4 regions of the Exiguobacterium sp. PHA03 genome follow, and region 1 is predicted to be linked to each of the others. Evidence: riboswitches for the same ligand, from Rfam matches in the RefSeq annotation. Region 1 holds a riboswitch; each other region holds the start of a gene.
What was found. Region 1 has a riboswitch for S-adenosylmethionine ahead of Q7C19_RS13010 (LLM class flavin-dependent oxidoreductase). Riboswitches for the same ligand answer to the same signal wherever they lie in the genome.

Region 1 (7,645 bases):
GATGTCGTTGATCGGTAGGCGAACCGATGGATATCCTGCATCTACTGCTTTACCGATTGAAAGCAACATGACTGGGAGGTAACGCTCTTTTTCAAGACCGAATGCTTCTGCGATTTGATCTTTCTCGTAACCACCGATTGGGTTCGTATCATATCCGTGCGCACGAGCGACGAGCATCAATTGCATCGAAACGAGACCTGAGTCGATCAAGATGCTATCTTTCAAATCGTTTGCTGAGATACTGCTGTACATGCCTTGGATCGCAGGTACTTGGCGATCGCGTACTTCTTGTGGCATGAGCCCTTTCGCAACAGCTGTGTCGTAGATGTTTTCGAGTTGATCGACTGCGTTCATGTCACCGAAGACAGCGATGACAGCAGAAGATGTCTCGACTTGGACTTGGTTGAATTTCGCGAGTGGTGCAAGTGTTGCTTTTCCTTCTTCGCTATCGATGACGAGGAAACGCCATGGTTGCATGTTGACGGAAGAAGGTGCAAGTGTTGCTTCTTCAAGGATTTGTGTCATTTCTTCTTTTGAAATTTTCACGTTCGTGTCGTAGTTACGAATCGAGCGACGTCCTTTAACGATTTCCATGAAGTCTGTTTGAGTTTGCGTTGCCATATTAAATCGACTCCTCTTTTAGTTTAGGTAATGCGTCAGCGTTTGCTTCGATGCGCTGAATCATCTCAGCTAACGTCCGTTGTTCTTCAGCAGAGAATCCTTCGAGTAGATCCTCGAGAAACTCATCTTTTTGTTCGCGTAATTGAGCGATGCGCGTCGCCCCTTGTTCCGTTAAAGAAACAAGAATCACCCGATTGTCAGCAGCTGAACGCTCGCGAGCAATCATCCCGGTCGATTCCAGGTGCTTGAGATGACGGGTCACTGCCGCATGATCCACATTGACGCGTTTTTGTAACTCTTTTTGGCTAATCGTTTGATCGACTTGTAGTTGAGCGAGTAGATCCATTCGAGTCTGACTAAAACCATCCGTACAGAGATCGAATTTTTGAGCAATCGTCTTATTGACAGAAACGAGTGCATAGATCAATCGTCCTTTTTCAGTGCAGGAGATACTCAATCCATCACATCCTTCCCTTCGTTCGAAGAAACCTTTGACGTATCAAAGATTGATATGTAAACGAATATAACGTGTTTAATTTGATGACGCAACTTATTTGCTTTTAACATAAAAAGAGATATCATTCACGCGGAATGATATCGAGTCAGGCGACTTAGCTAATTTGGCGTTTAGACGCTGGAATTCCTTTTGCATCGATCGCTGCAATGATCCGACGGAAATAGAACAACCAAAATTGTAGGAATGGTCCGATTAAGAAAATCGAGAGGATTGTACCGAAGAAAACAGGACCACCGAGCAACCAGCCAATGCCGCATGCCGTGACCTCCATGATCGTCCGCATCAGACGAATCGACGTTCCAAATCGCTCTGCAAGTGTCAGCGTCAACCCATCGCGTGGACCGGCTCCATATCCGACAGCAACATAAAGACCTGCCCCCATGCCGATGATGAAGATGCCGAAAATCAACCAGATCGTATTCAACCAGATCGACTCAAAAGAGGGTAAGAGATGAGAATTAAGGACAAGATTCATGAAGACACCGACGAAAATCGCGTTGACGAGTGTTCCAATTTGTGGTGTGACGCGGTCTAATGTGTACTTAACGAACACGAGTAATAGACCAACGAGCAAAATAATCGTTCCGACGGACAGTGGTGTTTTCTTTTGGAGACCAAGATGCAATACATCCCACGTCGAGACACCGAGTTCAGCAGTGATCATCATCGATGAGCCGAGAGCGAGTAAAAATAAACCGAGTAGGAAGAGTCCCCACTTTAACGTAGCGCGTAATAACCAGGAAGCACGATGACGCGTCATGTCTAACACCTCATTTCTTAAAAATAATTGATTCGTTAACTGTATCATGAGGAAAGTAGAAGAAGAAAGACGAAATTTTCCGTTTTTTCCATCTTAAGAAGGAGGGGAAGGTCGAAAGAGAAACGTATACTGAAGAAAAAAGGAGATGACAGGATGAAAGCGATCCGACACCTGATTCGTTTTACATACATAGAAGCCGTCTGTTGCGTCTTTCCCGTCATGATTTTCGCAGCGCTTGCTCTTTCACGTTATCTTCCTGCTGAACCGATCGCTCGATACGATCTCCTGTTGCTATGGTGTCTTCTCGTCCAAATCGTCTTACTTGTCACGCGTTATGAAACGCTGGAAGAGTTCAAACTGATCTTACTCTTTCACGTGATTGGTCTAGCACTTGAACTGTTCAAAGTGAACGTTGGGTCTTGGAGTTATCCGGAACAGGCTCTAACGAAAGTGGCTGGTGTTCCCTTGTATGCAGGATTCATGTATGCAAGTGTCGCAAGTTATGTCTGTCAAGCGTTCCGAAGATTTCATTTACGCTTCACAGCATTCCCACCACCTTGGCTTGCGATCAGCGTAGGCAGTCTCGTCTATCTCAACTTCTTCACCCACCACTGGATCTTCGATGCACGCTGGCTATTGATGGTCCTCGTCGTCCTTGTCTTCTATAAGTCATGGGTTCATTTTACGATCGAGCAGACGATCTACCGGATGCCGCTCGTCCTGTCTTTTTTACTGATCGCGTTCTTTATTTGGATCGCTGAGAATATCGTGACGTTCTTTAAAGGGTGGGTCTATCCGCATCAGGAAAGAGGATGGGAAGTCGTTGATCTCGGAAAATTGTCTTCTTGGTTCCTGCTTGTGATCATCACGGTCCTGATCGTCATCGTCGCGAAATACAAGCAACGGGATCCGGCTGTGGAGATATATCAGCATACATAGACGAAAAACATGACATTTCGTTTGCGATGAAGCGCTTCGATGTTCAACGCTCGTTCTAACATGTGGACGACAACTTGAGCGTGCTTGGCTCAACCAGCAACGAGACGGGAAATTATTGAAAAAAGAGTGAAACATTAGAAGTTTTAAGCCGTAGAGTAAGGTGAGAACTTATTTTTCAAGGAGGACCTTACTCATGTCATCTCAATTAAAGAAAGCAGCGAAGGAGTCGCTCAGCGGTCGTTGGGGATTTGCAGTCCTAGCTTTTCTGCTGTTTAGTATTATTCAGGGTGTTCCTAATTTATTTGGATCGGATATCGATGAGCCGTCTAGTAGTATAGATCTCGTTGTATCATTGGTGTCGATTTTATTGATTCCAGTAGGAGTCGGTTGGACATGGATTGCCATGTCGATTGCTCGTGGCGAAGAAACGAAAGTGACGGATTTGTTTGAGCCATATGGTATGTTCCTGAAAGTGGTGGGGCTGGCCATTGTTCAATTCATCTTTATCGCGCTCTGGACGTTACTCTTAATCATCCCTGGTATCATCAAGTCATTCTCTTACTTGTTGACGTACTACATCCTTCGGGATGAGCCGTCAATCGGTATTCTCGAGGCAATCACGCGTTCACGTCAACTCATGGATGGTCATAAAATGGAAGCATTTTTACTCTTCCTATCATTCATTGGTTGGGCGTTGCTTGTCATCGTTACGCTTGGTCTTGCTGTCCTATGGGTCGGACCATACTTCAGTGTCACGCTTGCCAAATTCTACGATCGTATTCGTGGGGAGCAGGCGCCAGAGCAGACATCAGATTTCGTCGCACCATACTAATTCCGAATCCCGACACTACGTCGGGATTTTTCTTTAGGGGTAAATCCGATAGGAAAAGACGGTTTAATGGTTGCTTTAGTTCAATGAATTCTGTACGATGAATGCAACACATCTTATCTAGAGAAGTCGAGGGACTGGCCCGAAGACACTTCAGCAACCCCGCTATGGCGGAAGGTGCTACTTCCAGGAAGGAATACCTTCTGAAGATAAGAGCGGACAGGACAAGATACCGTCGCTCTTTTCGAACTTCGAAAAGAGCGTTTTTTTATGATAAGGGGGACGATGGAGTGGAGTATGGTTTTTGGTTACCGATTTTTGGGGGATGGTTACGTAACGTCGAGGATGAACAGATGCCAGCGACATTCGATTATGCGAAACAAGTCGCACAAACAGCTGAACGCATCGGCTTCTCGACGACGTTAATTGCGGAATTGAACTTGAACGATATCAAAGGCATCAAGGAACCGAGTCTTGAGGCATGGACAACGGCAGCGGCGATTGCTGCAACAACAGAACGTCTTGAAATCATGACAGCGGTTCGTCCCGGGTTCCATAATCCGGCGACGACGGCGAAGATGGCGGCAAACATCGATCAGTTGAGTGGAGGACGATTTACGCTCAATGTCGTCTCGGCCTGGTGGGCAGAAGAAGCAAAACAATACAACGGTATTTTTACTGCACACGATGAACGCTATGCCCGAACGGAAGAGTTCGTCACGGTCATGAAAGGACTATGGGCAGATGCGTCACCGTACAGCTTCTCCGGCAATCACTATACGATCGAACAGGCAGAACTCCATCCGAAACCCGTCCAGCGTCCGGGAATTAAGCTCTACGCTGGTGGAGAGAGTGAAGCCGGAAAACGGACGATCGTCGAACATTGTGATGCCTACGTCATGCATGGAGGCACTGTTGAAGAAGTAGCTCATAAAATCAATGACATGAAAATACGCCGGGAAGCGACGGGACACGCACCGCTTGAGAGCTTCGGTCTTGCTGCCTACATCATTTGCCGGGATACGGAAGAAGAAGCGCTTCTTGAGTGGCAACGCATCACGGACGTCAAGGAAGACAGCGCCGGTTATGCCGGTTATCAAGATTTCATCAGTAAATCGCAACTCGAACAACAGGTCGAGCGAAATGATTATTCCGTCTCGAACCGTGGTCTGCGACCGAACTTGATCGGAACACCAGAACAGATTGCCGAACGGATTCTAGCGTTCGAAGCCGTTGGTGTCACGTTGCTCTTGTTACAATTCTCACCACAACTCGAAGAAATGGAACGCTTTGCCCGTGACGTAATGCCACTGGTCGAAGCGAAACGAAAGGTAGGTCAACAATCATGACAAAAATTCATATTCTCCACGAAAACCAAGAATGGACGGATCATCTCATCAAACGTCTCGACGAACTCAAGTTGCCGTACGAGCAGTGGCACTTGAATGAAGGAATCGTACCGTTAGATGAACTGCCGCCAGAAGGTGTCTTTTACAGTCGTATGAGTGCGTCTTCGCATACGCGGGGGCATCGTTATGCGCCAGAGTTGACGGAAGGGGTCCTCGCTTGGTTAGAAGAGCATGACCGGACTGTCTTTAACGGAACGCGTGCGCTCCGTCTTGAAGTCAGCAAAGTCAATCAATACACGGCATTGCGTAAGGCTGGGATTCGTGTACCAAAGACAACAGCTGCTGTCGGACGTGATCAAATCGTACAAGCAGCAAAAGAAATCGGTGTTTCGTCATTCATCACGAAACATAACCGTGCCGGGAAAGGTCTCGGCGTCCAGTTATTCCATTCGATTGAAGCACTTGAAGCTTATCTCGATGGTTCGACATTCGACGAACCAGTCGATGGCATCACGTTGATTCAAGAGTACATCCAAGCACCAGAACCGTACATCACGCGGTGTGAGTTCGTGGGTGGAAAATTCGTCTATGCGGTCCGAGTCGATACGTCGGAAGGATTCGAACTTTGCCCAGCTGATGCGTGTGTGATTGATGACTTGTTTTGCCCAGTTGGTGAAGAAGCGCCGCAAACACCGATGAAGTTCCAAATCGTTGAAGGCTTCGATGATCCAATCATTGAAAAGTACGAAGCGTTCCTCCAAGCGAACCAGATCGCGGTCGCAGGTATCGAGTTCATTAAGGATGCGTCAGGTACGATCTATACGTATGATGTCAATACGAATACGAACTATAATTCCGATGCCGAAGCTGCTGCAGGACGCTACGGCATGCTTGAACTGGCGAAGTTCCTCGGAGCTGCTCTTGAAACAAGCACAGTAAAATAAGAATCTGCTCCCGCCCTGTCACCGGACGTTACAAGACCGGATGACAGGGTATTTGTATAGAAAGGGGGCGGATCTATGATTACGTGGAGAGAAGAACGACAGCTCGATATCCCGATTGAGGAAGCATGGCACTTGTTTGATCACACGCGGCTGCAACGTCTGATTCCGAACGTCGTCCAGCATGAGGTGATTGAACGAAAACCGGGTGTCGTCGGTTCGACGTATCGTCAAACGTACATGCAGGGCAACCGACTCGAAACCTACATCGTGACCGATTTAGCCTATACGAATGAGCCGGACTTTAAACAAAATACGATTGGATTCACGTTAGCTAAAATATTTAAGATTGAGATGACGTTTACGCTCAAACCACTTGGACACGCTCGTTGTCTGTTGATTTATACAGGAAAAAATGAAGGGGCAAACTTCGTTGGGAAAAGTCTCTTGTCACTCGGTGGCGAACGAGAAAACGAGAAAATTGTTCAGGCCTTGTTGCAACGTGTCGAAGAAGAGGCAGCGAAACAAAAGAAGAACAATGCATGAAAAAACGGATTCCCGCGCCTGAGAATCCGTTTTTTCATATCTTATCGATTCGTATACGATTTGTGACCACTCGGTAAAACGGATAGGCAGTCGACACCTTGATAACGTTCTCGTTTTCTATCGCTGGATCGAGCGATTTTGGATTATCAAAAAGCTTAGTTACCGACTACTATTTTTAAGTATAAATACGGTTATTAAATTTTCATTTAATCCAAAGATTATATCGTTACGATAGTCGACGCAAACGAGAAATCTGTGAATCATCTTGAAGCTCCTTTAATGGTCAAAACCGAACAGCTCGTAATTCTTGTTGATCAAGCGATAGTTCAGGATCGATCCCGAGTCGAGGTTCAGGACTATCTAAGACACGGCGAACGAGAAAACATGTCTCTGTTCCTTGATCCATTGAAATCTCGTAAAGTTTCCGTTCGACCGTGACGTGAAGATGCGTTTCTTCTAACACTTCTCGCACGACGGCATGCTCTTTAGTTTCACCGTTCTCGACACCTCCGCCGGGTAACGTCCAAAATGTCCGGGAAGGGGTATGTAACTCGACCATTAGAATCTGTTGCTCTTCAATCAACGCAGCGCATACGCGATGTCGCATATCGCATTCCTCCTTCAACGTGTTCAAAAAAGAGACCGAAACGACAGTTCCGGTCTCTTTTAAAATCATTGTGCGTATAACGCTGTTAATTGCTGTTGGATCGTATCGTTGTTCAAATACTCATCGTATGTCGTTTCTTTATCGACGATACCGTTTGGTGTCAACTCGATGATGCGGTTCGCGATCGTTTCGACGAACTGGTGGTCATGCGAGCTGAAGAGCATTGCGCCTTTATAAGCGATCAAACCATCGTTGAGTGCCGTGATCGATTCGAGATCCAAGTGGTTCGTTGGATCGTCGAGTACAAGGACGTTAGCACCACTGAGCATCGCTTTTGAAAGCATACAACGGACTTTTTCGCCCCCGGATAAGACAGATGCTTTTTTCATGACTTCTTCTCCTGAGAAGAGCATCCGACCGAGGAATCCACGGAGGAACGTATCGCTCTCATCTGCCGGTGAATACTGACGGAGCCAATCGAGGATCGTCTTATCCGAGCCTTCGAAGAATTCCGAGTTATCTTTCGGCAAGTATGA
Region 2 (7,645 bases), on a different contig from region 1:
TCTGCTTTGGAAGCAGGCTATTTTTTTAACGTTTCTTTTCCCAAAGTCGTTGCGAGTATACACCTTGACTTAGGTTTGATTGCGTATCAAAACAGGTATACTAAATTGTTATTACTTGGACAGCATGTAGAGCCGTCCGCTTAGGAGGAAGAGTACTCATGACCGTTTCCCTATTCATTGATATCACGTGTAAGACAGGTGAATCTCCTGTTTACGACGCAAAAACAAAACGCTTTTATTTCGTCGATATTCCGAATCAACTGCTCTTTTCATATGATCTTGTTACAGAAGCACTTAAACCATATACGTTGCCAAGCGCTATTACATCGATTGCCTTGACGGACGCTCCGGACTTATTGCGTGTCACATCAGCACATGGCTTTGGCACGTTCGATCTCAAGGAAGGACATCTGTCTCTCGAACATCAATTGTCATTACCGGATTCTGATCGGATGAACGATGGCAAGCTCGATCCGACCGGACAATATGTCGCTGGTAGCATCAATGAAGAAGACGGTAAAACAGCTGGGCTGTTCCGTCTGCGTCATGACGGTTCCATCGAGGTTTTACACGAAGACTTAACGAACTCTAATGGACTCGTCTGGTCAGAAGATGGCAAGACGCTCTATCATATCGATACACCAACGAAAAAAGTCTATGCCTTCGACTACGCTCCCGATGCCCCACTTTCGAATAAACGCGTCGCCGTTGATCTCGAAGAGGAAGAAGGATTCCCGGATGGTATGACGAAGGATGCTGAAGGTCATGCTTGGATCGCACATTACGCCGGATCATGTATCACACGTTGGAATCTTACGACGGGCGAAAAACTGGATCATGTCGACTTCCCTGTCTCGAATCCGACATGTCCGATTTTTTACGAAGATCGCTTACTCGTCACGACAGCTGCCAACGGAGATGATGCACCACATGCCGGTGCTGTCTTCGCTGTGACATTTGAATAATTAGCATGGGAGGGATCATCTAGTAATAGATGGTGCCTCTTTTTACACATAATCCGTCTAGACGCCTATTCAAAAACAGACGATACTAAAGAAGAAGTCTATTTACTTTTTGAAGGAGTGAAGCCGATGCGTGTCACGATCATCGAACGTTTACACCAATTGCAGACGACCCCATCCTTTTTCCCGGTCAATTGCTACCTGTTTGAAGAAGCAGACAGTTTGACATTGATTGACGCCGGACTCGGAATCAACGCAAAGGCGCTTTATCACTATATTCGAAAGCAAGAAAAACCGCTCGGCGCGATTATCCTGACACACGCACATGCCGATCATGTCGGCTCGCTCGATTTCCTTGCGAATGCCTTTCCTCTCGCTCAAGTATGCATCAGTTACCGTGATGCCGCATTGCTCAGTGGGGACGAGACGCTACGCGAAGGCGAAACGACTCCTTTAAAAGGCGGTATTCCGAAAAACATCAAAACACGTCCAGATCGATTGCTCGAAAGTGGTCAACAAGTCGGTAGCCTCAGCGTCATCGCCTCGCCAGGTCATACACCTGGTTCGATTTCTCTTTGGCATGAAGGTAGTCGGATGCTGATCGCCGGAGATGCCTTTCAGACACAAGGGGGACTCGCTGTCTCCGGTGACGTCCGTTGGCAATTTCCGTTCCCAGCACTTGCGACATGGGATCCGGACGTTGCTCTTCGCTCCGCCGATCAATTAACGGAACTGTCTCCAGATATTCTTGCCGTCGGACATGGTCCCCTCATCCTTGGACCAAGTTACGAGATGCGCCAAGCCGTCGATCGATTCACGCACGTCTTACAGACGAAAAAATCGTCACCTTTCAAATAACACACGAAAAAACATCCGCGACGCGTTCCTGACACGTCGCGGATGTTTTTTCGTCCAGCAGTTCAATTCTGTTCTGTAACAGTATATCGATATACACGTGCTTCATAAGGACGTAGTTCATCCGAGATATCTGGATAGTTCGACACAAGCAACTTATCTTGTGATAAAACGAAGGCAGTTTGCATCGGTTCGTCATGCACGTTGAGAACGATCCGCCACACTTCTCCCTCTAGTTCCCGCTCATAGATGTAGAGATACGGATCATGAAGAGCTAAGTCGCGATACGTACCATAGACCATGATTGGATGATCCTTTCGCATCTGAATCAATGCTCGGTAGAAGGCAAGTACGGATGATGGATCGGCTTCTGCTTGCGCGACGTTGATGTCCGTGTAATTCGGATTGACCGCTAACCACGGTTTCCCACTCGTAAAGCCTGCCGCGTACGTACCGTCCCACTGCATCGGCGTGCGGGAGTTATCGCGTGCGAGTAACTGCATTGACGAGAGTACGACCTCCGGATCCTCGCCGCCAGCGACGCGCTCTTCATATCGATTGCGAAAGGCGACGTCTTGATAGAGCGACGGATCCGAGAAGCGAATCCCCGTCATCCCAATCTCTTCTCCTTGATACACGTATGGAATGCCAGGTAATGTATGCAACATCAAACCGAGTAGTTTCGCACTCTCGACTCGGTATCGTTCACTGCCGAAGCGGGTCACTTGTCGCGTATGATCGTGGTTGTTGAGAAACTGTGAATTGACGCCTAACGGATACAAGACGTCATACCATCGTTTCTGAATTTCCTTGAAACGTAAAAGATCCATCGCCTCCATGTCGTCCGCGATTTCGAAGTGAAACAGCGTCCGAAGTTCTTCACGTTCTTCACTGACATATAACAGACCGTCTTCCGGACCAACGAACGGAATCTCACCGACCGTGAACAAGTCTTTCCCGGCAAGGACGTTCGCATGCATTTCCTGAAGGAAGTCGTGCACACCTGGTTGATTCCCGAGATACGATAGATTAAACGGATTGACGACATCCTCAAGCGAACGTTTTTTGATCAAGTTGATGACGTCCATCCGGAAACCGTCAATCCCTTGAGCGATCCACCAGTTCATCATGTCGTAGATCGCTTGCCGGACAGCCGGTTGTTCCCAGTTTAAGTCCGGTTGCTCTTTCGCAAAAGAATGGAAATAATATTGTTCGCGCTCTTCACTCCACGTCCACGGGCTCGGCGCAAAGTACGACCGCCAATTGTTCGGGGGAGTCTCTTTCGTTCCATCTTTCCAGATGTACCAATCATCCTTGTCGTGGATTCGGTCCCGCGACTGACGGAACCAGTCATGCTGGTCACTCGTATGATTGACGACCAAATCAAGAATTATCTTTAAGCCGCGTGCGTGAGCCGCTGTGATCAACTCTTGTAGATCGCCCATCGTCCCCGCCTTGTCCATGATCGTGTAATAATCGGCAATATCATAGCCATTATCGATGTCTGGAGAACGGTAACATGGATTTAACCAGACGATATCGACACCAAGCGATGCGATGTAATCTAGCTTGTCGATGACACCTCGCAAATCACCGATGCCGTCCCCATTCGAATCCTTAAAACTGCGCCAATAGACTTGATAGACGACTGCTTCTTTCCAGCTAGCTCGCTTCATCTCCTCACTCCTCTCCCTACTCTCTATTCCCGCTCCACATATCTGTACCTGTTTATTGGACGATTTTTTTGAATTTCAAAAAAGTTCTTTTCTTTTGACTGAATATTCGTTATCCTTGACGACAATACTACGAAGGAGGCACACATCCATGAAACATTTCGCTCCATCTATCGCCATCGATCGGCTTCCTGCTCCCGTTTTCGCTGAACTTGCGAACCGAATCGGTGCTGTGAAAGCTGCCGGACATGATGTCATCACCCTTGGTCAAGGAACACCCGATCAAACGACGCCCGTACATATTCTCGACGCCTTGAAACAGGCGATCGATGAGCCAACAAACCTTCAATATCCACCATTTCGTGGACATGATTTTTTAAAGCAAGCCGTCGCGAGCTTTTATGCGAACGAATTCGGCGTCACGATCGATCCGGCAACCGAGGTCGCAATTCTTCTCGGTAGTAAAGCCGGAATCGTCGCCTTACCACAAACGATCGTCAATCCTGGAGAAGGTGTCATCGTCCCGGATCCGGGGTACCCGGATTACCTGTCTGGAGCAGCACTTGCTGGTGCTTACCCGATTACGCTTCCATTGCTTGAGAAAAATAACTTCCTGCCGGATTACGATTTACTTGATACGACAGATGTCGAGCGCGCCCGGATGTTGTTCCTCAATTACCCGAGTAATCCGACAGGTGCGACAGCGACAGCAGAAGCCTTCGAACAGACAGTTGCCTTCGCGGATGCCCATGATATTTGTGTCGTCCATGATTTAGCCTACGGTGGCATCAGCTTTGATGGTCCCACACGAAGCTTCTTGCAGACGGAAGGGGCGAAAGATGTCGGAATCGAGTTGTTCTCACTCTCGAAACGCTTCAACATGTCTGGCTTCCGAATCGCTTTCGCGATCGGAAATCCGTCCGTCATCTCAAGCATCGAGACGTATCAGGAACATCTCTACGTCAGTGCCTTCACACCGATCCAACATGCAGCGACCGTTGCCCTGACGAGTGACCAAACATGTGTCCGTGAGTTAAGTAGCTTATATGAAACACGACGCGATGCATTGTTTACGAAACTCGATGCAATCGGCTGGAGTGGACCACGACCGGGCGGTTCCTTCTTCGTCTGGCTCCCCGTGCCGGAAGGATACACGTCCCAAAGCTTCACGGATCATCTGCTTGACGAAGCACACGTCGCCGTGACCCCTGGATCATTCTTTGGTGAATACGGCGAAGGATACGTGCGGATCAGCTTAATTGCTGACGTCGAACGGCTAGAGGAGGCCGTCGACCGAATCGGAACGCTCAACCTGTTCCGGACACCTGTTGCGGAATAATTCTGAAAAAACATTTGACAGATGGGAATCATTTCCGTTAAAGTAAATCCCAACAGCATAACTACTTATCGAGAGCGACCGAGGGATTAGGCCCAACGACGTCCGGCAACCACCTATCAGGAACGGTGCCACATCCTACAGAATGGATTCATTCTGAGAGATAAGTTACGAAATCTTACACTTTCGTCGCTTTTTTCTGGTTGCTCTGCTACTAGGAAAAAGCGACTTTTTTTTGTACAAGGAGATGAGCAAATGATTGAATTCAAACAGATTACGAAACGGTTCGTCCGAGACCGGACCCCGATTTTCGCATTACGGGATGTCGATTTGACGATTCAAAAAGGAGAAATCTTTGGGATCATCGGCGAATCCGGTGCCGGTAAGAGTACGTTACTTCGTCTGATCAACGGTCTCGAGCATCCGACACAAGGAACGGTCAAGGTCGACGGTGTCTCGCTCGGTGGGATGTCAAAAGCAGATTTGCGTCAACTTCGTTTGCGGACAGGAATGATCTTTCAGCATTTCCAATTGATCCAGTCGCGTAATGTCGCAGATAACATTGCTTTCGCACTGAAGGCTGCCGGCGTCAAACGAGCAGATTTTCCAGAACGGATCCGTGAACTCGTCTCACTCGTCGGACTCGAAGGATTCGAAACGAACTTCCCGAGTCAGTTGAGCGGCGGACAAAAACAGCGCGTTGGGATTGCCCGGGCACTCGCGAATGATCCAACCGTCTTGTTATGTGACGAAGCGACCTCTGCCCTTGATCCGGTCACGACGCTGCAGATTTTAGATTTGTTGAAAGATTTGAATGAACGACTCGGATTGACGATTGTCCTCATCACGCATGAGATCGATGTCGTCAAACAGATTTGCCATCGTGTCGCGGTCATGTCGCAAGGGGAAGTCGTCGAAGTCGCCTCTACATACGATTTGTTCAGTCAAGCCAAACATCCGGTGACACAACATTACGTCGACACGGCACTCCAGATCGAGCTACCGGAACGCATCTTGCAAGCGACACCGGGAAAGATCATCCGCCTGCAGTTCACGGGCGAGAAGACCGGTGAAAGTACGTTATCGGAAGCCATCCGTCGATACGATATCTCGGTCAGCATCCTGCACGGAAAAGTCGATTACATCCAAGACGTCGCTTTTGGTGTCTTAATCGTCAGCTTGACGGGATCCTCCGATCAAATCGCACCTGCCCTCGACTGGCTTGCGGCGGAACTTCATACACTCGAGGTGATTCAGGATGTGGCTTGATCGTATACAAACGATGTTACCCGAGTTGTTGAAGGCACTTGGTGAGACGGCGTGGATGGTTGGCATTTCGCTTGCCTTCGCATTGGTCGTCGGGATTCCACTCGGGATTCTCCTGTTCGTCACCGACCGCGGTTTATTCTTTCAAAACATTGCCATCCGACGTGTCCTTGACTTCGTCGTCAACATCGTCCGGTCCTTGCCGTTCATCATCTTGCTTGTTGCCCTCATTCCATTAACGAAATTCTTGCTTGATAATACGATTGGTCCGACAGCAGCATCCGTCAGCCTCAGTGTCGCAGCGATTCCGTTTCTCGCACGACTCGTCGAAACATCACTGCGTGAGATTCCACCTGGTTTGATCGAAGCAGCGGAAGCGTGCGGAGCGAAACCATTACGGATCATCGTCAGTATCCTTTTACCAGAAGCACTCCCTGGCATCATTCAGGGCATCACGCTAACGACGATCAGTTTGATCGGCTTCTCGGCGATGGCTGGGATCGTCGGCGGCGGAGGTGTCGGTGACCTCGCGATCCGCTTCGGCTATTATCGCTATGATAATCTCATCATGATCGTGACGATCGTCGTCCTCATCGTCATCGTCCAGAGCATTCAAGCACTCGGCAATCAACTAGCGCGAAAAACAGACAAGCGCTAATCATACATATAAAGGGAGAGTTGAATCATGAAAAAACGATATGCCTTTTTAGCGACAGCCTTACTCGGTGCAGGAATCCTCGCAGGATGCGGAGACAGCAGCGCTGATGAAAAAGACAAGACGATCAAGATTGGGGCGACAAGCGGTCCTTATAGCGACATGGTCAAACAAGCGATTCAACCGCAACTCGAAAAGAAAGGCTATAAAGTCGAAATCGTCGAATTCAGCGATTATATCCAACCAAACATCGCACTCGGTAGTGGCAATATCGATGCTAACTTATTCCAACACTCGATTTACCTGAAGACGTTCTCTAAAGAAAAGAAGCTCGACCTTAAAGGGCTCATCACTGTCCCGACGGCACCGATGGGACTGTATAGTAAAACGGCGAAGACACTTGACGACGTCAAGACAGGCGCTGAAGTCGCGACACCGAACGATCCAACGAACCAGGCACGCGCGCTGAACCTCTTGGCAGAACAAGGCTGGATCGAACTGAAGCCAGATGTCGATCCACTGACCGTCTCAGAGAAAGATATCGTCAAAAATCCGAAGAAACTCGTCATCAAGCCGCTTGAAGCAGCGCAACTGCCACGTGCCATCGAAAGCGTTGATGTCTCAGCAGTTCCAGGGAACTTCGCGCTTGCTGCGAAATTCGATTTACTCGATGCGTTAGCACTTGAGACGATGGACGAGCAATACCGGAACCTCATTGCTGTCCAAACGAAAGATGCAGACTCACAAGTCGCAAAAGACCTGAAGACAGCTGTCGAATCCGATGCATTCAACACAGTCATCGAAAAATCATTCAAAGGTTTCAGCAAACCAAATTGGGCAAACTGATTTTAAAAACGACCGGAATTCAAAAGAGATCATCTCTCATTGAATTTCGGTC
Region 3 (7,645 bases), on a different contig from region 1:
ATGCACACACTCGAGCACTTACTTGCTGAAAACATCCGTAACTACTCGGATGATGTCATCGATGTCTCGCCGATGGGATGCCAAACAGGTTTCTACATGGCGATGATGAACTTCGACTCGGTCGAAAAAATGAGCGAACTCGTTGAGAAGACGTTGAAAGACGTCCTCACAGCAGAAGAGATTCCAGCGCAAAACGAAGTCCAATGTGGATTTGCGAGCGCACATGACCTCAAAGGAGCGAAGCACTATGCCGAGAAAATGCTTGCCGGTCGTGATGAATGGGACATCGTCTTCGGATGATCGCGAACAACGTCCGCGACCTCGTCGGAAACACACCACTCTACGAGATCACTTCATTCGATTTGCCTGCTGGTACGCGCATTTTGGCGAAGCTCGAATGGATGAACCCTGGGGGCAGCGTCAAAGACCGCCTTGGCATTCAACTCGTTGATGCAGCAATCGAAAACGGACATGTGACACCAGGCGGTACGATCATCGAGCCGACAGCCGGGAATACCGGCATCGGCTTGGCGCTCGCCGCTAAAAAATATGATCTTCAAGTCATCTGTGTCGTTCCGGAAAAATTCAGTCAGGAAAAACAGACGTTGATGCGGGCACTCGGCGCAACCGTCGTCAACACGCCGACTGAACTCGATATGCAAGGGGCCATCGACCGGGCAAAAGAACTCGGTCAGGAAATTCCGAATAGTTACGTTCCGTTACAATTCGAAAACGAAGAGAACCCAGTCACGTATCAGCGGACACTCGGTCCTGAGCTGATGGCGGACTTGCCGCATATCGACTGGTTCGTTGCCGGTTGTGGTTCAGGTGGTACGTTCGCCGGAACAGCGGACTTCTTAAAACAACGTCTCGGTACAAAAGCAGCAATCGTTGAACCGGAAGGCTCCGTCTTGAACGGTGGTCCAGCCGGTCCGCATAAGACAGAAGGTATCGGTACAGCGAAATGGCCAAGCCTCGTGCCACGTGAACTCGTTGATGAGATTCATACGATTTCTGACCGTGATGCATTTGACGCGGTTCATACACTCGCTGCTCGCGAAGGATTACTCGTCGGTAGCTCAGCAGGGGCAGCGCTCGTTGCTGCGCTTGATATCGCGAAGCGTCACCCCGGCAGTACGATCGTCACCGTCTTCGCAGACAGTGCCGAACGCTATTTAAGCCAACAAATCTTTGAAAAGGTGGACGAAACTCATGCGTAAGAAGACAGCATTGATTCATGGAGGAACAGGTGTCGACCGGGCAACAGGAGCCGTCACACCTCCGATCTATCAAACAAGCACATACAAGCAAGATAAAATCGGTCAACTCAAAGACGGATACGAATATTCACGGACAGCGAATCCAACACGGACGAGCATCGAACGATTGATTGCGGATCTTGAAGGTGGCGCACGTGGTTTTGCCTTCGGTTCTGGGATGGCAGCGATTCATGCCGTCTTCCACTTGCTTGAGTCTGGCGACCACATCGTCATGACAGATGATGTCTACGGTGGTACGTTCCGCTTGATGCAACGCGTCTTACCGAAGTTCAACATTCAAGTGACATTCGTCGATACGACGGACCTTGCAGCAACGGAAGCAGCGATCCAAGACAACACGAAGATCGTCTACGTCGAAACACCGACGAACCCGTTGTTGAAAGTAACGGACATCGCAGCGATCGCAACGATCGCCAAACGTCACGATCTTAAACTCGTCGTCGACAACACGTTCGCGACACCATATCATCAACAACCACTCGCGCTCGGTGCAGACATCGTCTTGCACAGTGCGACGAAATACATCGGCGGACACTCGGACGTCGTCGCTGGACTTGTCGTCGTCAAAGATGATGCGCTCGGCGAAGAGATGCACTTCATCCAAAACTCGACAGGCGGCGTGCTTGGACCGCAAGACAGCTTCTTGCTCGTCCGTGGTCTTCGTACACTCGGTATCCGGATGGATGCGATCGAAGAGACAGCACATGATCTCGTTGCGTTCTTGCAAGCGCAAGACATCGTCTCGAACATCTTCTACCCAGGACTTGCATCGCATCCTGGTCACGACATCCAAGCGAAACAAGCGACTGGATTTGGTGGGATGATCAGCTTTGATGTCGGTTCAGCAGCGAACGCAGAAAAACTCGTCGAGGCGACACATTTCTTCACACTTGCTGAGAGTCTTGGTGCCGTCGAGAGCCTGATTTCCGTTCCGGCACGGATGACGCACGCGTCGATCCCAGCAGAACGTCGGGCAGAACTCGGCATCACGGACGGTCTCGTTCGGATTTCAGTTGGACTTGAGGATGCGGAAGATTTGAAAGAAGACTTAACACGTGCTTTCACGTTCCTCGAAAAAGTTTCTGAAAAAACTGTTTGACAACAAAAATAACCCCTGCTAATATTCAGAATATATTCTACAAACTTAATACCGAAACTCTTATCGAGAGTGGTGGAGGGACTGGCCCGATGAAACCCGGCAACCGCGGATCTAATCCGAAGTGGTGCTAATTCCAGCAGACAAAAGTCTGGGAGATGAGAGCAAATGGTTTTGTGTACTGAAAAGTGCGCGCGTTTGCTCTAAAACGCGCGCACTTTTTTTATTTTAGGAGGGACAGTTGTGATTCGTTTACAAGACGTAGGAAAGATTTATCGCTCAAAGCGCGGAGCGGTCGAAGCCGTCGCGAATGTCGATCTGACAATCGAGCGCGGTGAAATTTTTGGAATAATCGGTTATTCCGGAGCAGGGAAATCGACCTTGATCCGATTGTTGAATATGCTCGAAGCACCAACGAGTGGTTCGATTCAAATCGATGGTGTCGAAATGACATCACTGAAACCAAAAGAATTACGAGGCGTCCGCAAGAATGTCTCGATGGTCTTCCAGCACTTCAACTTACTCTGGTCACGGACTGTTGAAGAAAACATCATGTTCCCACTCGAACTCGGTGGCTTCCCGAAGGCTCGCCGTAAGGAACGAGTTGCGGAACTGATTCAACTCGTTGGTTTGGATGGACGTGAAAAAGCCTATCCGTCGCAATTATCGGGTGGTCAAAAGCAACGTGTCGGTATCGCTCGGGCACTCGCATCGAACCCGGACGTTCTCTTATGTGACGAGGCAACGAGTGCACTCGATCCGAAGACGACGGACTCGATTCTTGAGTTACTCGTCGACATCAATGAAAAATTGAAACTGACGATTGTCTTGATCACACACGAGATGCACGTCATTCAAAAAATCTGTCACCGGGTCGCCGTCATGGAGGCCGGTAAAATCGTCGAACAAGGACCGGTCGCAGAAGTCTTCCGTCATCCGAAGCAAGCGATGACGAAGGAATTCGTCAAACAATTGACGTCGCCATCGGAAAACGAGTTGACGTTCGCGAAACTCCGCGAACGCTACCCAACCGGAAAAATCGTTCAGTTGACGTTCGTCGGATCGACGGCGGAAAGTCCGATCCTCGCGGAAGTCATGAAGGATTCACCCGTCCTGTTCAATATCATCGGCGGAAACGTCGGTCAATCACAGGAAGGGGCGCTCGGTACACTGTTCATTCAGTTAATCGGGGAAACAGAAGCAACACAAGCGGTCATCACGAAGCTTCAAGCCAGTGATGTTGAAGTGGAGGTGGATCACCGATGATTTCATTCTTTGACAACCTAGACTGGGACATGGTGTGGGAAGCGACAGGCAGTACGATCTATATGACGGCAGTCGCTGGTCTTTCGACATTCGTTCTCGGTTTGATCATTGGTTTATTATTGTTTGCGACAAATGAAGAATTGTTGTTCAAAAATCGGGCGTTTTATTCGATCTTGAGCTTGATCGTTAACGTCTTCCGTTCGATTCCGTTCATCATCTTACTGATCTTATTGATTCCATTTACGAAAGCAGTCGTCGGTTCGTTCCTCGGACCAACAGCAGCATTACCGGCACTGATTTTAGGAGCCGCACCGTTCTACGGTCGGATGGTTGAACTCGCACTTCGCGAAGTCGATAAAGGTGTCATCGAGGCAGCTGAATCGATGGGCGCGACGAAGTTCCAAATCATCTACAAAGTCTTAATCCCAGAAGCATTGCCTGCTATCGTTTCTGGTATCACGGTTACACTCGTTGCACTTGTCGGTTACACGGCAATGGCCGGAGTAGTCGGCGGAGGTGGACTCGGGGACATGGCCTTCATCGAAGGATTCCAGCGTTCTCAAAACGATGTCATCGTCATTGCGACCCTCTTAATCTTAGCAATCGTCTTCGTCATCCAAATCATTGGGGACTTACTGATCCGAGCAATCGATAAACGTTAATTCAAATTTTATTCATATTGGAGGAATCATTCATGAAAGTTTGGAAAAAATTCGTAGGTACTGCCGCTGTATCCGTTTTAGCAATCAGTCTTGCTGCTTGTGGCGAAAAATCATCAGGAAGCGACGACAAGACACTCGTCATCGGTGCTTCGAACGTACCGCACGCTCAGATCCTCGAACACGTCAAAAAGGAATATGAAGCAAAAGGCTACAAGCTTGAAATCAAGAAGTTCCAAGATTACGTGCTTCCGAACAAAGCGCTCGCTGAAAAAGAACTCGACGCGAACTACTTCCAGCACGTACCGTATCTCGAGCAACAAGAGAAAGAAAACAAATCGTATAAGTTTGCGAACGCAGGTGGCGTCCACGTTGAGCCACTCGGTATCTATTCGAAGAAATACAAGTCACTTGATAAGTTACCAAACGGTGCAACGATCTTAACGAGCTCAAACGTCGCGGAACGCGGTCGTGTCTTGACGTTCCTTCAAAACGAAGGATTAATCAAACTCAAAGACGGTAAAACGACAGACGCGCAACTCGGTGACATCGCGGAGAACCCGAAGAAACTCAAGTTCAAGACGAACATCGAAGCATCGCTTCTTCCGCAAGCTTACAAGAACAATGAAGGCGACGCCGTCCTCATCAACACGAACTATGCGATCGATAACGGTTTGAACCCGTTGAAAGACGCGATCGCGTCAGAAGATGAGTCTTCACCATACGTCAACATCATCGTCACACGTGACGGCGATGAGAAAGACAAACGTGTCACAGCACTTCTTGACGTGCTGCACGAGAAGAAAAACCAAGATTGGATTCTCGACAAGTACAAAGGTGCGGTCGTTCCAGTCAGCAAATAAGTTCACCGAAGCCGGCATCCTTCCTATATAATGGAAGGATGCTTTTCATTTGTCTGAAACAGGGGTTAGGGGGAATCATATGCAACGCATACGTCAACTGCATCCGTTGACAATCGGGGTCTTGTTCGGGACGTTTTTCTCACGTCTCGGAACGTTCATTACGATGCCATTTTTCGCTATCTACATGACGACCGTTCTGAAGTTTGATCCGGTCGATGTCGGCTGGGTTCTCAGTATTTCGGCGATCGCCAGTCTCGTTATGAGTTTCATCGGCGGTACATTGTCGGACCGGTATGGTCGCCGGGCGATGATGCTCGCCGGAACGATCGGGTTCGCGATCGTCTTCATCGCACTCGCGCAAGTCGAGACGTTCTGGGCATTCTTCATCCTCAGTGCCTTGAACGGAGTCTGTCGTTCGATTTTTGAGCCATCCGCTCGTGCCTTGATCAGTGATACGACGGACGAAGCGAACCGATTGTTCGTCTTCAATATCCGTTACGCGATGATCAACATCGCAGCTGCGATCGGACCAGGAATTGCCTTACTGCTGAGTGCGGGGAATACGTCCGCAACGTTTTACATCACGGCGTTCGTCTATATGGCATACGGGGTGATGATTGGATTCTTATTTAAACGTCATCCAATCACTGAGACACATGGTGGCAAGAAGGTCTCGTTCGGAGCGACGGTTCGTCTGTTGCGGACGGATATCGCCTTTACGCTGGCACTCGCCGGCATCATCTTCGGGGTCTTCGGCTACAGCCAGTTCAATTCGACCTTGCCGCAATTCTTGACGGAGACGTCACTCCTTGAAGGCGGGAAGACACTCTATGCGATCTTAATCACGATCAATGCGATCACCGTCTTGATCGTGCAGTATCCGATCATGAAGTTTGGCGTCAAGACGTCACCGCTCGTTTCGATCACGACCGGGATTGCGACTGTTGCGATCGGACTGTTCGTCATGGGGAATGCAAACGCGATCTGGTGGATGATCGTCGCGATGTTCATCTTCACGTGCGGGGAAGTGATGATGTTCACGATGACCGACATCTTGACTGATCGCTTTGCGAAGCCGGAATTAAGGGGCAGTTATTTCGGGGCAATGGGCTTGACGTCGATCGGACAATCAATCGGTCCAATTGCCGGCGGACATTTATTAAGTTTATATGGAGCGGACCGTCCGTTACCGATTTTCGGGATTTTAGCGGGCTTGACATTATTCGGAATACCACTGCTCCTACTGTCACAACGGATTCATCGGACTTCGACGATCGAGGAACTGGAGGAACCGATGAAACTTTCGAATGATTCTCAACAAAACGCATGATTTTGAGAAAAAACAACGAGCGATGACGCTTGAATAATACGCCATGTTTCTTTAAGATTAGAATGATACTAAATTAGTAACGCTCGTGTTCTGAATCGTCAGTCACGAAATGAATAGATGGAGGGATTCTAACATGAAGGCTTCACACTTGAAGATTGAAGATCTACACGTCGCGATCGACGGCAAGGAAATCTTGAAAGGCGTCAACTTGGAAATCAAAGGCGGGGAAATCCACGCGGTCATGGGACCAAACGGGACAGGTAAATCAACACTCGCATCAGCATTGATGGGTCACCCATCGTACGAAGTGACATCTGGTTCAGTCACACTCGACGGCGAAGACGTCCTCGACATGGAAGTCGATGAACGCGCACAAGCAGGTATGTTCCTCGCAATGCAGTACCCAAGCGAAATCAGTGGTGTTACGAACTCAGACTTCCTTCGTTCAGCAATCAACTCGCGTCGTGAAGAAGGCGATGAAATCTCACTCATGAAATTCATCCGTGAACTTGATTCACAAATGGGTCTTCTCGAGATGCCTTCAGAAATGGCACACCGTTACCTCAACGAAGGTTTCTCTGGTGGAGAAAAGAAACGTAACGAAATTCTTCAGATGATGATGCTTAAACCAGCAATCGCGATTCTCGATGAAATCGATTCAGGTCTTGATATCGATGCACTTAAAGTCGTTGCAAAAGGTGTCAACGAAATGCGTTCACCTGAATTCGGCTGCTTGATCATCACGCACTATCAACGTCTCTTGAACTATATCGAGCCAGACTTCATCCACATCATGATGGGCGGAAAAATCGTCATGTCTGGCGGTAAAGAACTCGCACACCGTCTCGAAGCAGAAGGTTATGACTGGGTTAAAAAAGAACTCGGCATCGAAGACGTCGAAATCGAAACAAAAGCGTAAGACGAGGGAGGAAGCATGATGACTGTAGAACTGAATCTTGCAGTAAATCGCGAGGCAGTGGCAGAACGTGCGACTCGCTTAGGGGAACCATCTTGGATGGTCGCAAAGCGTCAAGACGCGCTTGATCTTGCCCCAACGCTCGCATTGCCAAAAGTAGAAAAAATCAAGATCGAAGGCTGGAACTTCACAGAAGGTACGACGGAACTTGAAACCGTCACTGGTCTTTCTTCAG
Region 4 (7,645 bases), on a different contig from region 1:
TCCATTGATTGTCCAAAGAATCGAGTACTCGGAAATCGTGACACCGAGCGATTTCGTATGGACAGCAAAGGTCCCTTGCCATTGCACATAAACGAACCAAAGTAAGGCATAACCGATCGAAACGAGCAACATCGTCCGTGCGGATCCGCGCGAAAGTGGTGTGCGTGTCGTTTCGATCTCGTCATGTGCCGCATGCATCCGCGCTGGCGCCTGAATCCAGGACAAACCGACAAACAAAATGATGGCAAAGACGATATAGAGAACGAGATTGGCGATGAAGATGTACTGAATCGAAAAAGCAGCAATTTGACCACTAACAGCTGTCCCGAGGGCTACACCGACGTTTTGCGCGACATAGATCGCATTAAAGGCGCGGCGTCCGCCTTCCGGCCAGATGACGCCCGTCATTGCGTAGATCGTTGGGAAAACCATCCCACCGACGAATCCAATCAATCCAAGCATCGCGACGTATCCAATATACGTCTGATGAAATAGCAACAAGCCGACGGAAGACAGGACAAGTCCGATGACACTGATGACAAGCGTCTTCTTTCCGCCGAGTCGGTCAAACGCTTTTCCGCCTAAGTAGTTCCCAACGATTGCTAAGGCTGAGTTGACGAATAACGCCATTCCGGCTTTTGTCATCGACTCCCCTAAATATTCATGAATATATAATGTATTGAACGGCCATAAAAAAGAGGATCCCGTCGTATTGATGGCCATCGCAAGGACGAGGATCCAGACCGCTTTTGGTAATTTTGGCATACCTTTGGTCCTCCTATTTCATTCTCAACCTTGCCACTTTACGCAATCCCTCCCCCGCCTGTCAAGCCACTTCACTTTTCGTCAATGACTCAAAAGATGGTATAATGCAGGAGGAATCATACATACGATGATCATGTATAAAGAGAAAAACAGCCCATAGGAACAGGAGTCTATGCCATGTCACTTGCCCGTGTACTACCTTATACGAAACAATTACTGGAGTCCGTCATCGAACCTGGTGACTGCGTCGTCGATATGACTGCCGGAAATGGACATGATACGCAGTTCTTAGCAGAATGCGTCGGTCCAGAAGGTAGAGTCCTTGCGTTCGACGTCCAAGCTCAAGCCATCGAGGAATCGACACGACGTCTCGACGAAGCCGGAATGTTAGAACGTGTCGATCTTTATCACGAAAGTCACATCCATGTTGGTGCGCGTCTTTCGGACGAACGACGGCCTGTTCGTACCGGCGTCTTCAATCTCGGATACTTGCCTGGAAGTGATAAATCGATCACGACGACAGGTGAAGAGACGCTTGAAGCACTCGACGCTCTCCTCCCGGTACTTGCACCTGGTGGTCTTGTCGTCCTTGTCGTCTATCACGGTCATCTTGAAGGAAAACGGGAACGCGATGCTGTCCTAGATTACGTCACAGCCCTTGATCAGCAAGGTTATGCCGTTCTTCAGTACCGCTTCTTGAATCAACAGAATCATCCACCGTTCATCATCGCGATCGAGAAAAAAGTGCGCTGACAGTAGAAATAAAGAAGTGATGGCTTCCGCTATGGAAACCATCACTTTTTTCATTCTTCAACTAATTTAAAAAACAACAATAATTTTTCCGCAAACCGTGTATTCAACCGTTCAAAGCTGAAATGCGGGAAACCGTGTAGACGTTGTAAGTAAATCTGATCGCCACCCATTTTCCGACATACTTCGAGTGTCAGTTTAACGTCTGCGAACTGATCGTCTGGTGCATAAAAACAAGCCAAGTTTACACGAGGCAGTTTTTTTCGTTCCTCGTCATGTACGACGATCTCTTCTTCGATTTCCCGGTACTGCGCATACGTCAGTTCACCGATGCGAACGGTATCTTCCGTACTTTGACCAAACGGCAACGTACCGAGTGGCGCATCGGGACGGAAACGATCAAACGCACTCGCGAAGACTTGTTTGACACCTCCGAGTTGTTTCGACGGATGCCAATCAAACAATGGTGAAACGAACGCAAGACTTGCGACTGGTAGTTCATATTCTTGCAACAGACGATTGACGACGAGTGCCCCCATGCTACAGGCGATGATATGAATCGGTAGCTTTCGTTTTCCTGCTTCGCGTAATGCTTCTTTTAACAGTTGACCGTGCTCTTCAAACGAAATGCGACGTGGTGCGTCGACGAGTAGCACTTCATACTCTCTTTCGAGTACTCGAATCAAAGCTTCACTCGGACGGGCACGCAGTTGTAACGGATAGACTAATACGATGATTCCTGTTGGTTGTTCAACCACAAACTCACCTCTTCACTTCATACTTCCTTTTCACGATACCTTATTTCAAACGCAAACGAAACCGTCCCGAGACGGATTTCACGAGGCAACATGGCGAAGACGAACGACTGATTCCGCTTGCCCAAACACTTCTTCCGTCATCTCACTAAGTTCTTCAAAACCAAATGAGGTCAGGAATTGACGCGCTTTATAGTTACGTGCTTCCACGTAGACTTCGAGTGGGACGGCTCCTTGTCGTTCGAGTTCACGAATCAGACGTCTTCCGATTCCGTTTTGCTGATATTCCGGCAAGACGTAAAGCCGAATGATCTCCCATGTTCCTTCGACATCAACAGCATGAATGAAACCGACGATTTCCTCGTCGATGATTCCGACATAAAAATACTCTCCCCGTGCTTCTTCCGCCGTCCGGATCGCACGAACGACTTCTTCTTGCGGATACGCCTCCTGCACGAAATGCGCTTTCGAACGTTCGGAATAGATTTCTTCATAAGTATCCAACCAAGATGTGATAGCAATGTCATGAATACGTCCTGCATCAGCTGGAATAGCTTCGCGTATTTCCATAATCGGAACCCCCCTTTATACTCATACAAATCGACTCATGTACTTTTACCCTTTTCTAGAAAAAACATTCGTTTCCTGCAAAGTTCCGCGGAAACAAAAAAGCCCGAAAACCCACGTAGGATTTCCGGACTTTTTGATTATGCGAAACGTTTTGCTTGTTCTTCAAGAACTGCTGCTTTATCTGTTTGCTCCCATGGAAGCTCAACATCTGTACGACCGAAGTGACCGTATGCAGCTGTTTGACGATAGATCGGACGACGGAGATCAAGCATGTTGATGATTCCAGCCGGACGAAGATCGAAGTTTTCAGCAACCAATTCGACGAGTTGTGCTTCAGGAAGTTTTCCTGTGCCGAATGTATCAACTGCGATTGATACAGGGTGCGCGACACCGATTGCGTACGCAAGTTGAACTTCTGCTTTGTCTGCAAGACCTGCAGCAACGAGGTTCTTCGCGACGTAACGTGCTGCGTATGCAGCTGAACGGTCGACTTTTGTTGGATCTTTACCTGAGAATGCTCCACCGCCGTGGCGTGCGTATCCACCATACGTATCAACGATGATCTTACGACCAGTCAATCCAGCATCTCCTTGTGGTCCGCCAATGACGAAACGACCAGTTGGGTTGATGAAGAATTTCGTTGCTGCGTCGATGTATTCAGCCGGGATGACCGGTGTGATGACGTGTTCTTTCAAATCAGCTTGGATTTGCTCAAGCGTAACTTCTTCCGCATGTTGTGTCGAGATGACGATCGTATCGACACGAACCGGCTCGTTGTTCTCGTTGTATTCGACCGTGACTTGTGTTTTTCCGTCCGGACGAAGGTAGTCGAGTTGACCGTTTTTACGCACTTCTGCCAAACGGCGTGCGAGACGGTGCGAAAGCGAAATTGGAAGTGGCATGAGTTCTGGTGTTTCTTTCGTTGCGTAACCGAACATAAGACCTTGGTCTCCTGCACCGATTGCATCGATTTCTGCATCAGACATGCTACCTTCACGTGCTTCAAGCGCTTGGTCGACACCAAGAGCGATATCTGCTGATTGCTCATCGATCGATGTCAATACAGCACATGTATCCGCATCGAAACCGTATTTCGCGCGTGTGTAGCCGATTTCACGAATCGTTTCACGAACGACTTTTGGAATGTCGACGTAAGTGGATGTCGTGATCTCACCTGCAACGAGAACGAGACCTGTTGTAACAGAAGTTTCTGCCGCAACACGTGCATTTGGATCCGCTGCAAGAATCGCATCGAGGATTGAATCCGAAATTTGGTCACAGATTTTATCTGGATGACCTTCAGTGACTGACTCCGACGTGAATAGTCGGCGATTAAGGTTTGTCATGTATGACCCTCCCAAAAAAGAATTTGACGGTGTACTCATTTCCCCTAGTTGAGTGGGACGGTAAAATGAAAAAAACCTTTCCAAGTCCAAAAAATGGTCAGGGAAAGGTTGTGCGTTCTTCCTTTACCCTCTTATCGTTCGAAGTGTTTACTTCGCTTCAGGAGAGCACCTTTTCCCTCATTAATATATGAATTAATGTAGGACGGTTGCCGGGTTTCTTCGGGCCTTGTTCCCTCCACCTGCTCAGAATAAGAGTATCCGTTACGAATTACATGATATAAAGTTGTACCTACTCTGTCAAGCAAGGTTTCAAATTCTAGTCGAAACTTTTTAAAAGAGATGTTAAACTATTAATGCTGAAAGCGTTTCCAGATAAATAGAAATCAGCACTAGAAAATGATTGCGCTCCCTTTAGTATGTCATATATAATGAATGTGTCATACTAAATGCAGTGAGCCAAAACCAACGTAGGGGAAAGGTGGGGTCAGGATGCCGATGACGGTCCTGAATATCGAAGAACTACTCAAGAAAGAGCATGTGTTCAAACAACTATCTGTTGCTGAACTTGTCGAACATGCGATTCGAAACGAAGAAGGTGTCCTTGCTGAGAACGGCGCACTATCTGTAGAAACGGGGAAATTTACAGGTCGTTCACCAAAAGATAAGTTCATCGTCCGTGATTCTTCCTGCGAGTCTCACATTGATTGGGGTCATGTTAACCAACCGATGGATGGAGACAAATTTGAACAATTGTTACAAAAGGTTCTTCGTTACATGAACGAAGCCGATCAGCTCTACTACACAGAAGCTGCTGCTGGGGCAGATACGCACTTCACCCTTCCGGTTCGTGTGCTCACACAATACGCTTGGCATAACCTGTTTGCCAAACAACTCTTTTTACGCGAGTATCCTGAAGTGGCTGCCTTCGAACCGTTCACGGTCGTCTACGCGCCACATTTCAAAGCAGATCCTACCGTTGACGGAACGAATTCCGAGACATTCATCGCCATGTCGTTTGAACACCGGATCGTCTTGATCGGTGGAACCGAATATGCGGGCGAAATCAAAAAATCGATTTTTTCCGTCATGAACTACCTCTTACCACAAGAAAATGTCCTTTCGATGCACTGTTCAGCAAACGTCGGACACGAAGGCGACGTCGCCTTGTTCTTCGGTCTATCCGGTACTGGTAAGACCACCCTGTCAGCAGACGATAGCCGTCAATTGATCGGTGACGATGAGCATGGTTGGTCGCATGACGGCGTCTTCAACATTGAAGGTGGATGTTATGCGAAGACGGTCAATCTGTCACGCGAAAAAGAACCGCAAATTTTTGATGCGATCCGTTTCGGAACTGTCCTTGAAAACGTCATGCTCGATGAATCTCGTCATCCTGATTACGATGACACATCGTTGACAGAAAATACACGTGCTGCTTATCCGATCACAGCGATCGATAACATCGCTGTTCCATCACGGGCTGGTCATCCGAAGACGATTGTCTTCTTGACGGCTGATGCGTATGGCGTCTTGCCTCCGATCAGTAAATTGACGAAAGAACAAGCAATGTATCATTTCCTATCAGGTTATACATCAAAACTTGCTGGAACAGAGCGTGGTATCACGGAACCGGAAGCAACGTTCTCGACATGCTTCGGTTCACCATTTCTTCCACTGATACCTGAAAAGTATGCGACGATGCTCGGAGAACTGATTGATCGTCACGGTGTGACCGTTTATCTCGTCAACACAGGCTGGACAGGCGGTGCTTACGGGACAGGTAGTCGAATGAAGCTATCGTATACACGGACGATGGTCAACGCTGCCGTCAACGGAACACTTGCAGCGATTCCAACAGAAGAGCACCCAATCTTCGGACTTCATATGCCACTTGAAGTTCCTGGTGTTCCAAGTGAATTACTCAATCCGGTACGCGTCTGGTCAAATCCTGACGAATACAACACACAAGCGCGTTCGCTTGCTGAGAAATTCCAACATAATTTCCTTCGTTTCGAAAGTGCGACGGATGCGATCAAGTCAGCAGGTCCATGTCTATAAAAAAAAGAGCCTCAGGGCTCTTTTTTTTATAGAATGGCATCTGTCTCTTCTTGAAGATGCATCTCTTTTTGCATAAGCCACTCCTGACTTTCCGTAAGTAACGCATATGCTCGCGGAAGTGATACACCTAACCGTTGACTGAGCAATTCGAACTGTTCGAAATCACCGCGATCTGCGCTGATCGCAAGCACTAGACAATCCCGGAACGGATGGTCTTTTCCTTGGAGGACAATCTTCAAGGAATCCTCGATTGGCAATTGATCGATGATGTCGTCAATATCAACGGACAATAACGCATCGATATGCGATAACAAGCCGATCATATAGGCACTCTCTTGTTGCAGCGTCCTTGTTTCTGTTGCAAACAACTCACAGAGCTTTGCGCAATGTAAGGAAGAACGCAGCAACTCATTCGACCATTCATAAGGACTTGCGAGCTTCATTTCACGTAATACAATCAACGAAATCCAGCTTTTAAGTTGAGCGAAGCCAAGTAGTGAGATCGCTTGACGAACGGAACTAACTGTATTGCGTAATCCCACTCCCGGAGAATTGATTAGTTGTAATACCTGGATGCTGATATACGGATTGGCTTCGATTTCATCAATGACTTCATCGTACTTCTCATCCGTATCAAGCCACTTCAGCATCTTTAACAACACCGGCAATTGTGGTGGAACAGCTTTCCCTTTCATCAGCATCGGTTTAGCATAAAAATAGCCTTGGAACCAGTCATACCCCATATCAAGACAACGTGTATGATCCTCGTGTGTCTCGACACGTTCAGCAAGCATCTTAATATGAGGATAATTACGTCGAACGATATGCAAAATGGCACTTTGCTCGCGAGGGGAAATTGCCTCGATGTCGATTTTAATTAAATCGATCAACGCAAACAATTCCGCTCCGTGCTGTCGAAGTAAATCTGTCACAAAATCATCAAGTGCTAATGTGAAGCCTGCTTCTTTCCAACTATGCAGAACAGACAACATTTCAGTATCAATATCAACTGTCTCTAAAATTTCAATGACGAATCGGTTAGGATCTAAATAATGAATCAGATCACTTTTCAACAAATCTGACGTAAAGTTGACGAAAAGTTTTTTTCCTTCCGCGACATGTTCCACCCCCATATGGACGAGTGTATTCGTCAATACATCCATCGTCGCTAAATCCCCATCAAAAATAGTCATTTGTTCAATCGAACGATACAATAATTCAAATGCATCAATTGATCCAACTCGATTAACGATGGGTTGACGTGCTAATAAGATATCCATCGTTCTCCTGCCCCCTCCATTGTCCTCAGATGGTTTCTATTATATCAAAGTTTACTTTTTAGGAGATTATTGTTTTTTACAATGTATCAATGGTCTGTTTTTTCAATCTCTATGCTTCATC

Region 2: linked by a shared signal. The riboswitch ahead of Q7C19_RS09910 (methionine ABC transporter ATP-binding protein) and the one ahead of Q7C19_RS13010 (LLM class flavin-dependent oxidoreductase) in region 1 are both predicted to bind S-adenosylmethionine.
Region 3: linked by a shared signal. The riboswitch ahead of Q7C19_RS08940 (methionine ABC transporter ATP-binding protein) and the one ahead of Q7C19_RS13010 (LLM class flavin-dependent oxidoreductase) in region 1 are both predicted to bind S-adenosylmethionine.
Region 4: linked by a shared signal. The riboswitch ahead of metK (methionine adenosyltransferase) and the one ahead of Q7C19_RS13010 (LLM class flavin-dependent oxidoreductase) in region 1 are both predicted to bind S-adenosylmethionine.

Annotation. Positions count from the first base shown of each region.
Region 1 covers NZ_JAUTYQ010000003.1:90,734-98,378, forward strand. Annotated here, with positions in the region: gene Q7C19_RS12985 (nitroreductase family protein) at 1-621, opposite strand, end outside; gene Q7C19_RS12990 (MarR family winged helix-turn-helix transcriptional regulator) at 623-1,078, opposite strand; gene Q7C19_RS12995 (YczE/YyaS/YitT family protein) at 1,233-1,898, opposite strand; gene Q7C19_RS13000 (DUF817 domain-containing protein) at 2,052-2,837, shown strand; gene Q7C19_RS13005 (DUF975 family protein) at 3,031-3,669, shown strand; SAM riboswitch class I at 3,780-3,882, shown strand; gene Q7C19_RS13010 (LLM class flavin-dependent oxidoreductase) at 3,957-5,015, shown strand; gene Q7C19_RS13015 (ATP-grasp domain-containing protein) at 5,012-5,959, shown strand; gene Q7C19_RS13020 (SRPBCC family protein) at 6,035-6,502, shown strand; gene Q7C19_RS13025 (NUDIX domain-containing protein) at 6,786-7,109, opposite strand; gene Q7C19_RS13030 (ABC-F family ATP-binding cassette domain-containing protein) at 7,175-7,645, opposite strand, start outside.
Region 2 covers NZ_JAUTYQ010000001.1:1,887,837-1,895,481, forward strand. Annotated here, with positions in the region: gene Q7C19_RS09890 (SMP-30/gluconolactonase/LRE family protein) at 159-965, shown strand; gene Q7C19_RS09895 (MBL fold metallo-hydrolase) at 1,092-1,820, shown strand; gene Q7C19_RS09900 (alpha-glucosidase) at 1,883-3,493, opposite strand; gene Q7C19_RS09905 (aminotransferase class I/II-fold pyridoxal phosphate-dependent enzyme) at 3,642-4,829, shown strand; SAM riboswitch class I at 4,892-4,996, shown strand; gene Q7C19_RS09910 (methionine ABC transporter ATP-binding protein) at 5,082-6,095, shown strand; gene Q7C19_RS09915 (methionine ABC transporter permease) at 6,085-6,750, shown strand; gene Q7C19_RS09920 (MetQ/NlpA family ABC transporter substrate-binding protein) at 6,778-7,593, shown strand.
Region 3 covers NZ_JAUTYQ010000001.1:1,696,164-1,703,808, reverse strand. Annotated here, with positions in the region: gene Q7C19_RS08955 (S-ribosylhomocysteine lyase) at 1-300, shown strand, start outside; gene Q7C19_RS08950 (PLP-dependent cysteine synthase family protein) at 297-1,220, shown strand; gene Q7C19_RS08945 (bifunctional cystathionine gamma-lyase/homocysteine desulfhydrase) at 1,213-2,379, shown strand; SAM riboswitch class I at 2,437-2,541, shown strand; gene Q7C19_RS08940 (methionine ABC transporter ATP-binding protein) at 2,620-3,642, shown strand; gene Q7C19_RS08935 (methionine ABC transporter permease) at 3,639-4,304, shown strand; gene Q7C19_RS08930 (MetQ/NlpA family ABC transporter substrate-binding protein) at 4,337-5,164, shown strand; gene Q7C19_RS08925 (MDR family MFS transporter) at 5,244-6,494, shown strand; gene sufC (Fe-S cluster assembly ATPase SufC) at 6,628-7,413, shown strand; gene sufD (Fe-S cluster assembly protein SufD) at 7,432-7,645, shown strand, end outside.
Region 4 covers NZ_JAUTYQ010000001.1:1,641,642-1,649,286, forward strand. Annotated here, with positions in the region: gene Q7C19_RS08635 (MDR family MFS transporter) at 1-765, opposite strand, end outside; gene mnmM (tRNA 5-(aminomethyl)-2-thiouridylate-methyltransferase MnmM) at 922-1,518, shown strand; gene Q7C19_RS08645 (serine aminopeptidase domain-containing protein) at 1,569-2,273, opposite strand; gene Q7C19_RS08650 (GNAT family N-acetyltransferase) at 2,352-2,840, opposite strand; gene metK (methionine adenosyltransferase) at 2,978-4,186, opposite strand; SAM riboswitch class I at 4,315-4,441, opposite strand; gene pckA (phosphoenolpyruvate carboxykinase (ATP)) at 4,676-6,244, shown strand; gene Q7C19_RS08665 (EAL and HDOD domain-containing protein) at 6,271-7,524, opposite strand.